DNA from 4 places in the Ruminococcus sp. AF20-12LB genome. Region 2 is predicted to be linked to each of the others. Evidence: riboswitches for the same ligand, from Rfam matches in the RefSeq annotation. Region 2 holds a riboswitch; each other region holds the start of a gene.
What was found. A riboswitch is a leader RNA that binds a small molecule or an ion and turns the genes downstream of it on or off. The one in region 2 is predicted to bind cyclic di-GMP.
Positions count from the first base shown of each region.

Region 1 (3,202 bases), on a different contig from region 2:
AGGGAATATAAGAAGCGATTTTATAAGTCTTTTCATCCAGGCTGCAATACTCAAACTTATAAATATCATTTTCACTTTTCAGTTTTTTCCGAATATTATCCGGGGCTATCAGGATATCTATAGCTTCCAATGGTTCCAGTGTCTTATATTTTTCAAGAACCTGCATCTGAAAATCATGATAAAATCCCAGAGGTTTATATATCATCTGTCCATTCAGATTGTAGAATTCATATCTGTCATTTTCCAGATCACAGACAACAAAGCGGTCAACCAGACGCACTATGCTCTGGATCAGCTGCTCCATGGAAGCATTATCTGCTGCCATCTGCAGATGCCGTGCGCTCTCTACCTTTGTCTCTGTGATATCACGCAGAAAGATCATGGCATATTCTGAATCCTCTATTTCGCCACGTATGACCACATTGCGGACCCATCGTTCTTCTCCATTCAGAGTGATACGGCACTCTAAAGCCAATTCGGTTTCCAGCCCCTTCAGCCTTTCTGCAATATAACCACGGTCGTAAAAAGAGGATACCGCCTTCTTATCTGTCTCCACAACATAGGAATCCACAAAATGCCGGATCAATTCATCCCACGTATGACTCTGTTCAAAGACGGTCATCAGGGACGGTTCAACCTTAAAGGTATCAAAAGTATTCGCTTCCAGATTCACATAATACTCGCACAAATCTGCTTTCGTAAAAGCCCGGTGGAAAGCAGCAGATTTTTGTGCCTGCATGATTTCTTTTTTCTCCCCATCAATGTTAATAAAAATCCCGGCAATCCTGCTGGCAGAACCATCCAGACGGCGTATTACTTCTGCCGATGCCCGAAACCACTGGTATTGATTATCCTTCATTCTCATACGATACTCTACCTGGTATTTTATCTGGTTCGTCTTATCCTTAATTGCCGCCTGAAGCTGCACCATTACTCTTTCTTTATCCTGTGGATGCAGAAGATCTGACCAGGATTCCAGTTTATTCGGAAAGTCCAGGGTGTCATGATAGCCAAGCATTTTTCGAAATTCATGACTCCAGTTTGCATTCACAATCTCACTGTTTTCGTCACAGTCAAAATACCAGAAGCCGGAACAGATAGCCTCATTGAGCAGTGCCAAATTTATATGATCCCAGTTGACCTGTACGGACATAACCCAGATCTGTCTGCCCGCCTCATCTGTCGCATCCTCTTTACAAAGCCGTACATTATTCACTGTACCGTCTGCTGCAAGGATCTGTGCTTCCCCTGTTCCGTGAAGCTGCAAAAAACGGTCTCGCTCCAGTATATCTTCCTCGTCATAAAAGAAGTTTCTCAATGAGCCTTTTGTCTGTTCCATGAAAGTATCGAATGTATATCCTGTACTATGCAACAGCAGATTATCCACAGACAAAATAGACAGGTTTTGGTCATAAGATCCTGTCATTATACCTACCCCGCCATTATTTTCCAGTGTTTTCTGTACGGCCTGTGACATGGCCTGTGTCTGCCCCGTTACAGTCTCACCTAAGGAATATATTTTGTCTTCATAATTTTTCATTTTATAAAAGTCCTCTCTCCGTCTTATGCCTTCTTCATCCTGCTTTTATCTGTATACAGAAAACCTGTCCCTGCTAGTTTTGTTACCCATTTTTGCATACAAAAAGGACATCTGCCAAAATCTGCCAGTGTCCCTACTATATTCTTTAAAATCACACATCTATATAGTATAAAAGGTATCGGAATCTCTTCTGTTCAAACATCTTTTCCATATATTATGATGATATGGAAACAGTGGCAACCGGCTGACATGGTCAAGCTTTCTGACTTTAGTCCCTTCTGGCTTTGCGACCCTGCCTTTCAACAGGTTTGCCTTTAAAATAATTTTCATTTTTTCCAAAAATAAAATACCATGTGGTTTTTCTTACGTCAATAATATTTTGGTGGAAAATTTACATATATTTTAACCGAATCAAGTAACTCCCCTGTGGAGGTTGCGAAAAGCAATAAGCAGTGGGTGAGAACCTCTCTATTCTTTTTAGTGCATGTTCAACAAAAATCCTTGATTTTACTGACTTTGCTGAACAGTTAATAAGTTACATATATCTCCAAAATAGAGTTTTCTGGATATGAAGTGACTTCATGGAGTCCATTTCTGATGATTTTAGGTACAAGAAATAAAACGTCTTTATTTCTTCTTATGAAGGCCTTCCTGTTTCCTAAATCCACCTACAGTAACTAACCTCTCATGTCTACCAGGATCACCATCCTCTGACGGATCCTAAATCCCTTCGTTCTGCTTATCCATAGTTGGGTGCTGCTCATGCTCCTTTAGCAGGGTCGTTGCCCTATAGAAAATGTCAATGCAGCTACTGGCTCTACTTTGTCTTATATATTTTGCATTCCTGTTTCACAGCACCATTGATGGCGGACGCTTTCCTGTTTACAGTACTTTTTGCTCAGGCAGCTATTATGTCGCTTTTTCGGTGGATATCTGACATCATTTTAAATCTGTCATACTCCACACCTTTCGTTAATACCGCATAAAACACTCGGATCAACTTACAGCTGACGGCAACCATTGCCTGCCTTCGTTTCAGCGGATTCTTTACACGGGTTACATAGTAATCATAGATTTCACGGAACTCCTTGTTCCTTGCAAGCAGCGGTACCCTTACCTGATACAGGATCTTTCTGAGTTTCCTTCTCCCGCGTTTGCTGATCCTCGTCCTTCCTTTATGCTTTCCTGAACTGTTTTCTACCAGTTCCAGTCCTGCATACTTCTGGATCTGTTTCGGTGAATCAAAGCGTCTGATATCACCTACCTCAGCTATGAATCCTGCTATTGTGATGCTCCCTACTCCTTTAATGGCGAGTAACTTCTCCACATGTGGTACTTTTAGGATCATTTCCTCAAGTACTTTATTGACGGATTCTAACTGCGAAGTCCATAAGCGATGCTCTTCAAGCAGCATATATAATTCACTTTTTGTTCCAATCCCTCCGTCAAGTCCAACACTGTTGTGCGCAGCTTCAACCAGGGTCTTTGCCCTATCTTCAGTAACTCCTCTGCCACGCATCTTTTTATCATGCCAGATCTTTCGGATCCCATTTACTCCAAGCGCGATCACATCTTTTGGCAATGGTGCTTTTTCAAGCACTGCCAGGCCGCTTATTGCATCAAATCGTGTGTATAATCCCAGATATTCCGGGAAATGTATTG
Region 1 is NZ_QUGH01000004.1:133,973-137,174, reverse strand. Features, by position in the region: gene DWX61_RS06740 (hybrid sensor histidine kinase/response regulator) at 1-1,540, opposite strand, end outside; cyclic di-GMP riboswitch class I at 1,773-1,863, opposite strand; gene DWX61_RS06735 (IS110 family RNA-guided transposase) at 2,439-3,202, opposite strand, start outside.
Region 1: linked by a shared signal. The riboswitch ahead of DWX61_RS06740 (hybrid sensor histidine kinase/response regulator) and the one ahead of DWX61_RS12160 (primosomal protein N') in region 2 are both predicted to bind cyclic di-GMP.

Region 2 (3,202 bases):
TTTCTGAAACCGTATAAATTCAGACATAAGATATGGCATAAAAGTGGTGACTTTACAAATAACTGGTATAAGGATCTGATTTATGTTTCCGAATCTGATTTTAGAAATCTGAAAGCAGGTAAGATTACATGGCAGGAATTAGGCTATGAGCAGGAATATATTGAGTATGTCAACAATGCCAAAAGTCAAGCTATGTCTGCATATGGGTCAATTTCCAGTCGATGTAAAGGAGAAGATAACAGTAGCAGTGCACACAAGTGTTATGATGATGTTGAAATGTGTCAAGAATGGAAAGATGATCCGCAGTTATTTGTCAAAAGATACTTGGAATTATATTATGAAGTACCAGGCGAATCAATGGCTGTAGACAAGGATTTATTTGGTAATGGTAGTAAGGTGTATTCTCCAGAGACAATTTGTATTCTGCCACAAGGATTAAATACATTGCTTGCTAACAGCAAAAAGCATTATAAGGATGGAGAAACCCCAGATAATGTACTTCCTCTTGGTGTAAGATATAATGGTAAAGTCAATAAATATTACGGACAGATTACTTATTTTGGCACAGAAGATATAATTGATTTACCATATCGGAACACAATAGATGAAGCTTTTGCAGATTATAAGAAGTTCAAGGAATGTGATATTGCAGTCACAGTGTCGAAATATAGAGACAAAATACCAGAATACATATATGAGAAACTGCTTACGGTGCGAGTAGAGCCATATTGAGATAATTATAGGCATATCAGGGAAAATAATCCTTGGTATGCCTATTTTTTTACATTTTCATAGCGAGGAAATAGAATTTATGTCGTATAGAATATAAGGATTATAATGGCTGATCGTCATCGGATGGGACATATACACAAATATCCTGTATCTGACAATTAAGGATACGGCATAAATCATTAACAGTACGCATGGAAATATCCTTATTGTGTTTTAGACGGTGCATGGTACTATGTGATAGGTGATGTTTATTTGTCAGTGTATACCAATTTTCATTTGAATTCTTGAGCGTTTCCCAGAAGGGAGAGTAATCAATCATTAGTTATCCTTCTTTTTTCTTGATAGAATAACCATAAAATATCTTTTTACTCTTGAATATCTTCGCAATGACGAATATAATGGAGCATATAAGAAATTGTGAAAAAAGTGTGAAATAGAATACGGCAAACCCAGAGAAATCTGGCGGCGCAAAACTATAGGGTCTAAGCAGATGTATGACAGCCAGTTGCAATTTGGATGATTAAGGCATTGCTTTACGATGGAGCAGTGTTTTTTTATATTGGGGAGGGATTTATATGCTTATAACTACAGGGTACAATTTTGAGGGGTATGATATTGTTGAATAGATAGTTATTGCAATTATAAGTGACATTTATAATACTAGGGAGTATATGTATACTATTCCATATTTGAGGTAATCTTATGATGAGAATAAAATGTCCGCATTGCGGAAGAAAAGAATCAATGCAAGATAAATCAGGGTATTATAGATGCCCGTATTGTGGTAAAAACATTGATTATAACGGTAATCCTATTATTGAACCAACAGCATATGAGCAAAGAGTAATGATATGTCCTTCTTGTGGATTTATTGCTCTTAGTGATGGATATGATCCTGATAATCCACAAATGAAATGCCGAAAATGCGGAAGGGATATGGTTAATACAAAAATGACAGGCTATACTTATGGCGAAGCGTGTGTAGCTTGCCGTCAAAAAGAAATAGACCAAAAACTTCGTGAATCATTTGTTACTAATAATCCTGATTTTAATTCTGAAAAATACAATGAGAATATACAAGATGAAAAAGAAAAAGAATTAAATCGAATGATCGAAACAGGAAAAACTATCGAGCAAGAAAAGGTGGAATACGATCAAAAACAACAAGAAATTGCGTCAAACAGAAATATCCCAAAATGTCCTACATGTGGAAGTACTAATATAGAGAAAATATCAACTGCATCTAAAATTACTGGTGGATTTTTATTTGGAATATTTAGCAATAACATAAGAAAAACATTTCACTGTAAAAACTGCGGATACAAATGGTAGATTTGATCCAATTGTCTACGATTTTCAATACTCATTGTTGAATATATGCGCCAATATGATTTTTCATATTCGGTAGAAGAATTATTTACTTAATCAGAAAAAAGTTCCTGTTGTTGTTTTAACTCTAACATTTTTCTTTTAATTTTTATATATTCTTCTTTAGGTTTATGATGTTTTGAAATTGGATATACTAACCAGTCAAACATAGATTTGCATTTTTTATTTTAAACACCTACTTTCTATTTGGAGGTTGAAACAAAAATGATGGAAAAGAATAAAAAATTAAAATGTTCTAAATGCGGGAAAAAAGGATTATATTTTAATGAAGAAGACAATATTTATTGGTGTGTGATGTGTGGAGCGAATACAAACTCTGACGGTACTCCATATATAGCACCTCCACGACAATATTACATTTGTCCTAGATGTGGTAAGGGTTGGAACTATGCAGAAAATAATCAACATATCTGTAAGAACTGTCATTATGAACCTATGATTAAAACTGAGTTTTCAGATGAAGATTATGAAAATGCAAGTACTTCATCTCCAAAAGCATTTAGACAATTTAAAATAAATTTACGTGAAAAATATACAATCAACAGTGACGTATTCGATTCTGATTTATATAATACATTAATAGCAGAAGAATATAAAGCATCTAAAAAACTTAAAAAAATGGAAAAAGAAAAACGAAAGAATTTTGAAGCTAATAAAAACAAACTTCATTGCCCTACATGTAATTCTACAAACATTAGAAAAATTCCTACAGGTAAAAAGATAAGTGGAGGATTGATGTTTGGTTTATTTAGTAATAATGTCAGAAAAACTTTTGAATGCTTAAATTGTGGGTACAAGTGGTAATTACAAAAGGAGTGATATTATGGATATAAAAGATAGATGTCCACATTGTAAAAATAGAAAGACATTAAGCTGGACAGAAATATATGGAGAAAATGTAATGAGGTGTAGTTACTGCGGACATATGTACAATTCCAATGGAACGGAGCATTTTTTACCACAAGTATTTTATTATATGTGTCCTAAATGTGGAAATGATGAAACTTATTCAGTTAACGAAACTCCAATATGTAAAAATTGTGGATGTGAACATTTAATAAATACGAATTTTACATTAGAT
Region 2 is NZ_QUGH01000009.1:83,349-86,550, reverse strand. Features, by position in the region: gene DWX61_RS12170 (hypothetical protein) at 1-732, shown strand, start outside; gene DWX61_RS12165 (helix-turn-helix domain-containing protein) at 833-1,051, opposite strand; cyclic di-GMP riboswitch class I at 1,165-1,245, shown strand; gene DWX61_RS12160 (primosomal protein N') at 1,435-2,064, shown strand; gene DWX61_RS12155 (hypothetical protein) at 2,326-2,925, shown strand; gene DWX61_RS18795 (hypothetical protein) at 2,945-3,202, shown strand, end outside.

Region 3 (3,202 bases), on a different contig from region 2:
CTTCTCTGGAATATGATCACAGTCAGTGACAATGAATCCTTTAATGAGCTGGTACGTCTGCAGACAGCATCGGGTGTTTTTAAGGACGGAGCGCAGGCTGTAAATGGATTTCTTGCGGAACAGAAATTTGCAGATACTTCCGTTCAGCACATCTTAAGCCCGTCCTCTTCAAAGGACGTCGGCCTCGGCGGCAGGAACACCACTTCCGTAAAAGACTGCGCAGAGCTTCTTTTCCGGATCTATAAAGGAGAATGTGTATCGAAAGAAGCTTCGGAGGCTATGCGTAATCTGCTTCTGAACCAGCAGGTTACTACTAAGATCCCCAGCGGGATATCTGCGTCCGTGGAAATTGCAAATAAGACTGGAGAAACGGATACGGACCAGCATGATATCGCCATTGTATATGGAGAAAAGACTACATATATCCTCTGTGTGATGTCAGAAGACTGTAAACCTGGGGACGCAGTTTCGCATATCCGGGATATTTCCGGTATTGTTTATAATTATCTGAATATGGACCTTGACCAGGGGTGATCTGTGAGTTAGAATAAAAAACAGCTGAGTAAGATCCTGATGGATATTTCCGACAGAGAAGTATCCGAAATGTTCATGAAAGGAGAATTCTATTATGAAGACAGTACATACAGACAAAGCACCTGCAGCAATCGGACCATACTCCCAGGCTATCATCCATGGAGATACGCTTTACACATCCGGTCAGATCCCGGTGAATCCGGCAACTGGAGAGGTAGTTGGAACAACCATCGAGGAGCAGGCTGACCGTGTTATGAAGAATCTCGGAGCAGTTCTGGAAGCTGCCGGTTCCAGCTATGAGAATGCAGTCAAGACAGTATGCTTCCTTGCAGATATGAACGATTTTGCGGCATTTAATGAAGTATATGCCAAATATTTCGTAAACAAACCTGCACGTTCCTGTGTTGCAGTCAAGACACTGCCAAAGAACGTTCTCTGCGAGGTAGAAGTGATCGCAGCAATCTGATGATTTGATAAAAAATCCCTGTTGTCTGATTTCAGTCAGACAGCGGGGATTTTTTTCGTGGGGATAAAGTATTTTTCTCTGTTCTGGAGTGCACTCCTTTTTTGTTTTCAGGTGTTGAAACGGTAATATTTTTCTTGTGTACAGTAGAGCGCTATAGTATAATAAGACCAGTTTTTTGGTATACGTGTAAAAGCTATAATAAGGATGATCGGCAAACCAGATGAAAATCTGGGACGCAAAGCTACAGGGCCTGTAAAATGGCAGCCAGTTGCATGAAATGACGTGCACTGTCTGTGAGACGGTGCTTTTTTATGGTGTTATTCGGTTATGAACAAGCAGCGAAGCGGATTGCGAATATCCGCTGTGATCGAAAGTCATTCTTATGGACATTATGATGCCGGTAATGAATGGTTATGAAGTTGCAAAGACAATACCGATCATTGCAATGACAGCAAATGCATTCACGGAGGACAGAATAAGAGCAAAAAAAGCAGGGATGGATGAACATATTGTTAAGCCTGTTGATCTGGGATTACTGATAAAAGTAATTCATAAATTGGTGGAATGTAATTGATGTAGCAATGATAAATAAGCAGTGAAACATAATAGGAGGACAAAATTATGACAATACAGGAATGCTATGAAGCTATCGGAGGAAATTATGAAGATGTTTTAGGACGCCTTCGAAGCGAAGCACTGATTCGGAAATTTACATTAAAGTTCCTTGAGGATCAGAGTTACCCGCAGTTAAAACTGGCATTGAAGAATAGAAATTATGAAGATGCTTTCCGCAGTGCACACACATTGAAAGGGGTTTGTCAGAATCTTTCTTTTGACCGTCTGTATGAGGTTAGTAATGAGTTAACAGAACTTTTGAGAGATAGAACCGGAGCGCAGCCGGGGATATCGGAGGCAATGGAAAAAGTAACAGAAGTATATGAAATGATGATTGAAGAAATAAAGAAGGGACTGTCGAATTAAGTGATGCGACACGACTTTCTGTTTTTGACCGGGTGTCCGGAATATCATAAAACCCACATGGATAAAGGAAATAAAAAATATGGATAAAAGACAAAAGATCCTGATCGTAGACGATTCAGAATTTAACAGGGATATGTTGAAGGAGATTCTCAGAGAAACTTATAATTACCTGGAAGCTGAAAATGGAAATCAGGCAATTCAGATTATGGGAGAAAATCCGGGAATCGATCTGATGCTTTTAGATATCAATATGCCACAGATGAATGGTTTTGAAGTTCTGAAATGGATGAACCAAAGTCGGTGTATAGATGAAACTCCGGTAATCATGATATCTTCTGAAGATGCTGTTGATACGATGCGTAAGGCATATGAGCTGGGAATCACGGATTATATCACACGACCGTTTGATTCTGTGATTGTAAAGAAAAGAGTTCAGAATACCCTTGGACTCTATATGAAGCAAAAGCATCTGATCAATGTGGTTTATGATCAGGTTTACGAAAAAGAAGAAAATAATAATATTATGATCCGGATTCTGAGTAATGTATTGGGATCACGTAACAGTGAGAGCAGAGAACACATCCTGCATATTAAAACAGCAACGGAAATGATGCTGAGACAACTGGTAAAAATAACAGATGCTTATCCTATGACAGAGGCAGATATTTCTTTGATCACAACAGCATCTTCTCTTCATGATATTGGTAAGATCCGTATTTCGGAAGAAATTCTGAACAAACCCGGCAGACTTACCGATGAAGAATTCAAGATTATGAAAACTCATAGTGAGCTTGGTGCAGATATGATCCGGGATATGCATTTCCCAAAAGACAATTCATTGGTACGTGCTTCATGGGAAATCTGCAGATGGCATCATGAAAGATGGGATGGAAAAGGCTATCCGGATGGCCTGAAAGGAGAAGAAATACCAATCTCCGCACAGGTGGTGTCGATTGTCGATGTTTATGACGCACTTACAAGTGAAAGATGTTATAAGAAAGCATTTGATCATGACACAGCGATTCAAATGATCCTGGATGGGCAATGTGGACAATTTAACCCCATCCTCCTTATGTGTCTGAAAGAACTGAGTCTTCAGCTTTCAAAAATGATTGATAAAGAGATGGATGATACTAGCTATTACCATGAAGTACAGAGACTTTCAAATGAGATACTCAGCGACAGATCTTTACCGAATCATAATTATTCACAGAATGTTGT
Region 3 is NZ_QUGH01000016.1:28,975-32,176, forward strand. Features, by position in the region: gene DWX61_RS16270 (serine hydrolase) at 1-534, shown strand, start outside; gene DWX61_RS16275 (RidA family protein) at 629-1,000, shown strand; cyclic di-GMP riboswitch class I at 1,201-1,276, shown strand; gene DWX61_RS16280 (response regulator) at 1,383-1,574, shown strand; gene DWX61_RS16285 (Hpt domain-containing protein) at 1,622-1,981, shown strand; gene DWX61_RS16290 (response regulator) at 2,061-3,202, shown strand, end outside.
Region 3: linked by a shared signal. The riboswitch ahead of DWX61_RS16280 (response regulator) and the one ahead of DWX61_RS12160 (primosomal protein N') in region 2 are both predicted to bind cyclic di-GMP.

Region 4 (3,202 bases), on a different contig from region 2:
AAAATAACGGTCTACTTTTATAAGATGTTTTCCGCGCTCTTCCAGCTTGTATCCAAGCATGGACAGAAACTGCCCGTACCCGTTATCCTGCACGCCTTTCCCAAGATGCAGGCCTCCGGACATTCCCTTCAGGTTCAGATCTTCCACGCATACTGCATCATATCTTTCAGCAAGCTCCCTGCTGAGCTTATGCTGGAAATCTTTTCTCTGGTTCTTTATCTTTTCATGACATAAAGCTACCCGTTTCTTCTGTTTCTGATAGTTCCGGCTTCCTTTTTCACAGTGGGAGAGCTTTCTCTGTTCCCTTGCAAGTTTTTTCTCTGCTTTTCTGTAAAACATAGGATACCCAGCTCTTTCTCCTGTAGAAAATACACACATTCCCTGCATGGCAAAATCGATCCCAAGAAATCTCTCTGCCGGTCTTTTTTCCACGGTTTGGTTCTCACAGCAGAACAAAAGACTTGCAAAATATTTCCCGGATGGCTCACGGCTCACAGTTACGGATCTCAGCTTCCAGTCTGACGGAATCTGCCGGTGGAGTTTTATCTTTATGGCAGCCATCTTCGGAAGCTTCAGATGGCTATCCTGCAAAAGGATATTCCCGTTTACTGCATTGGTCGTATACGAATTTCTTGTATGCTTCTTTGATTTATAACGTGGAAATCCGCAGGATGGTTCCCGGAAGAACTTCCGGAACGCACTTTCCAGATGCAGCTGCACATTCGCCAGGGCAAGGGAGTCTACCTCCTTCAGCCAGGGATATTCCTTCTTATATCCGGCCGGTGTGTTCCGGAGCATCTTTTTTTCTTTCTGGTAATAGCTGATCTTGTCCGCGAGCATCTGGTTATAGATAAAGCGGCTGCAGCCGATTGTTTTCTCTATCTGGACTTTCTGCTCTTTATTTGGATAGATCCTTATTTTTACGGCGCGGTTCATTCTTCTCACCTTCTGTATTTTATAACCATCACCAGGTGATAGTATAGTAGAAATACTGAATGGGAATTATTGTCTAATTCCATTATATTTATCATTCATTTTCTTTTATCGACTGATATGTATTTATGAACTAATTGTTCTTTTTTAGTATACTACATCAGGGGATGGAGAACAAGTGTTTCTTTTGTACTATAGGGATTTTTTGAGCAGATATGCCCAGATGTGCAATTCATCTCACCACCTGAAGAGGTGGGAGAATTCTTGCTACATTTGTTAAAAATGCAGAATGAAATGAAATTGACAGATGAAAGTTGGATCAGTTATCAGCAAGGAAAAGGTAATGAAGAGTATCAGAAGTATATGGAAGATCTGACAGAAGAGCGGGAGGAAGTTTTAAGGATATGGAATGATCTGAATACAAATGGGCAGGAAACAGTAATGTCAATGCTTCATTGACTTCAAAAGTAGAAGAACAGTTCGAGTATATGTATCGGCTGTTCTTTTTTGTTTTTCGGGTGCTAAAACGGTAAATTTTTCTTGTGTATAATTGAACGTTAAAGTATAATAAAATCAATTTTGGGCATAAGATTAAAGCTATAATAAGGAAATCGGCAAACCAGATGAAAGTCTGGGACGCAAAGCTACAGGGCCTGTAAAATGGCAGCCAGTTGCATGAAATGAGGTGCACTGTCTGTCTGACAGTGCTTTTTTAACGATGTTATTTCATAGACGTAACAATAATGATTTTATCAGGAAAGAATAAGGAAAATAAAAGTATGAAAAAGGTAAAAAGTTGTCTGACAGCAGTGGTGTCAGGTGTACTTGTAGCAACTGCTGTCTTGTCTGGATGTGGACAGTCAAAGAAAGAGGTATCTAAAAATGATGATCATCTTACCGTTTATCTATGGGAAAATCGTTTGATGAAAAATATTGCACCCTATATCCATGAACAGTTCCCAGATCAGGATATTGAATTTATTATTGGTAACAATGATACTGATTTATACAGTTATTTTAAAGAACATGATGAATTACCGGATATCATAACAGTACGTCGATTCTCTGGAACAGATGCACAGGACTTACAGCCTTATCTTATGGATTTTGCTTCTTATGATGTTGTTTCCAAGTACTATTCTTATGCGGTGCAATATTATAAGAATGCGGAGGATGAAATCCAGTGGCTGCCAATCTGTGGTATTCCGCAGACGATCATTGCCAACAAAACACTGTTTGATCAGTATGGCGTAAAGATTCCAGAAAATTATGAGGAATATGTACAGGCCTGTCAGCAGTTTTATGATAATGGCATAAAACCGTATTCCATGGATATTGGTGAAGACTGGTCTAATAATGAAATCATCCAGGCAGCGGCAATCGGTGAGTTTACAAGCCTGGATGGTATTGAATGGCGAAACGGTGCAGAGACTGCAGCGGATGAAGTAAAGTTTGATGATACATTATGGAAACGTATTTTTTCAGAAACCAGTCAGTTTCTTAAGGACTCGCACTTTGGTAAAGAAGATATCAATATTGACATCAATACAGGAACCCAGATGTTTGTCGAGGGAAAATCAGCAATGTTTCATGGACATCCGACGGTTATGCAGCAGCTGCAGAAACAGATGGATGCGGATCTGATCCGTATTCCTTACTTTTCACAGACATCGGATGAATCCTATGTGTACATGACTCCGTCCTTAAACATTGCATTTAACAAAAACCTGGAAAAAGACCGGGAGAAACTGGATACTGCACTGGATGTGCTGGATTGTATGATTTCAGAAGAGGGGCAAAAGCTGATTGCGGATGGAAGCGGTGTTATTTCATTGAATACAGATGTTCCAACCATGATGCAGGATGTGCCTGGACTGGAAGAGGAAATTAATAATAATGCTGTTTATATCCGGTATTCCGCTCAAAAATCATTTGATGCAAGTCTTGAGGCTGTTCACGGATTACTGTCAGGAGAAATGGATGAAACACAGGCTTATGATACTTTTCGCAGTGCAATAAATCGTAAAGATCCAGAAGAAAAAGCAACGGTGAATTTTGAAAATGAATATTCCATTTCACTGAACGATAGAAATGGCCGTGATGCAGCATCTTCCATTTTAACTACGATCAGAGAAGAAAATGATGCACAGCTGGCGCTGGCACCATATTATTATTTCACTTCCTCTATGTACAAAGGAGAATGCACCAGCAGCCGGGTTGGCATGATGACAGCGAAGAGTTCAGATACAGCATTATATGTTGCAAAAAT
Region 4 is NZ_QUGH01000006.1:36,298-39,499, reverse strand. Features, by position in the region: gene DWX61_RS09270 (RNA-guided endonuclease TnpB family protein) at 1-936, opposite strand, end outside; partial or broken gene DWX61_RS09265 (IS200/IS605 family transposase) at 945-1,019, opposite strand; gene DWX61_RS18945 (hypothetical protein) at 1,228-1,392, shown strand; cyclic di-GMP riboswitch class I at 1,537-1,612, shown strand; gene DWX61_RS09260 (ABC transporter substrate-binding protein) at 1,713-3,202, shown strand, end outside.
Region 4: linked by a shared signal. The riboswitch ahead of DWX61_RS09260 (ABC transporter substrate-binding protein) and the one ahead of DWX61_RS12160 (primosomal protein N') in region 2 are both predicted to bind cyclic di-GMP.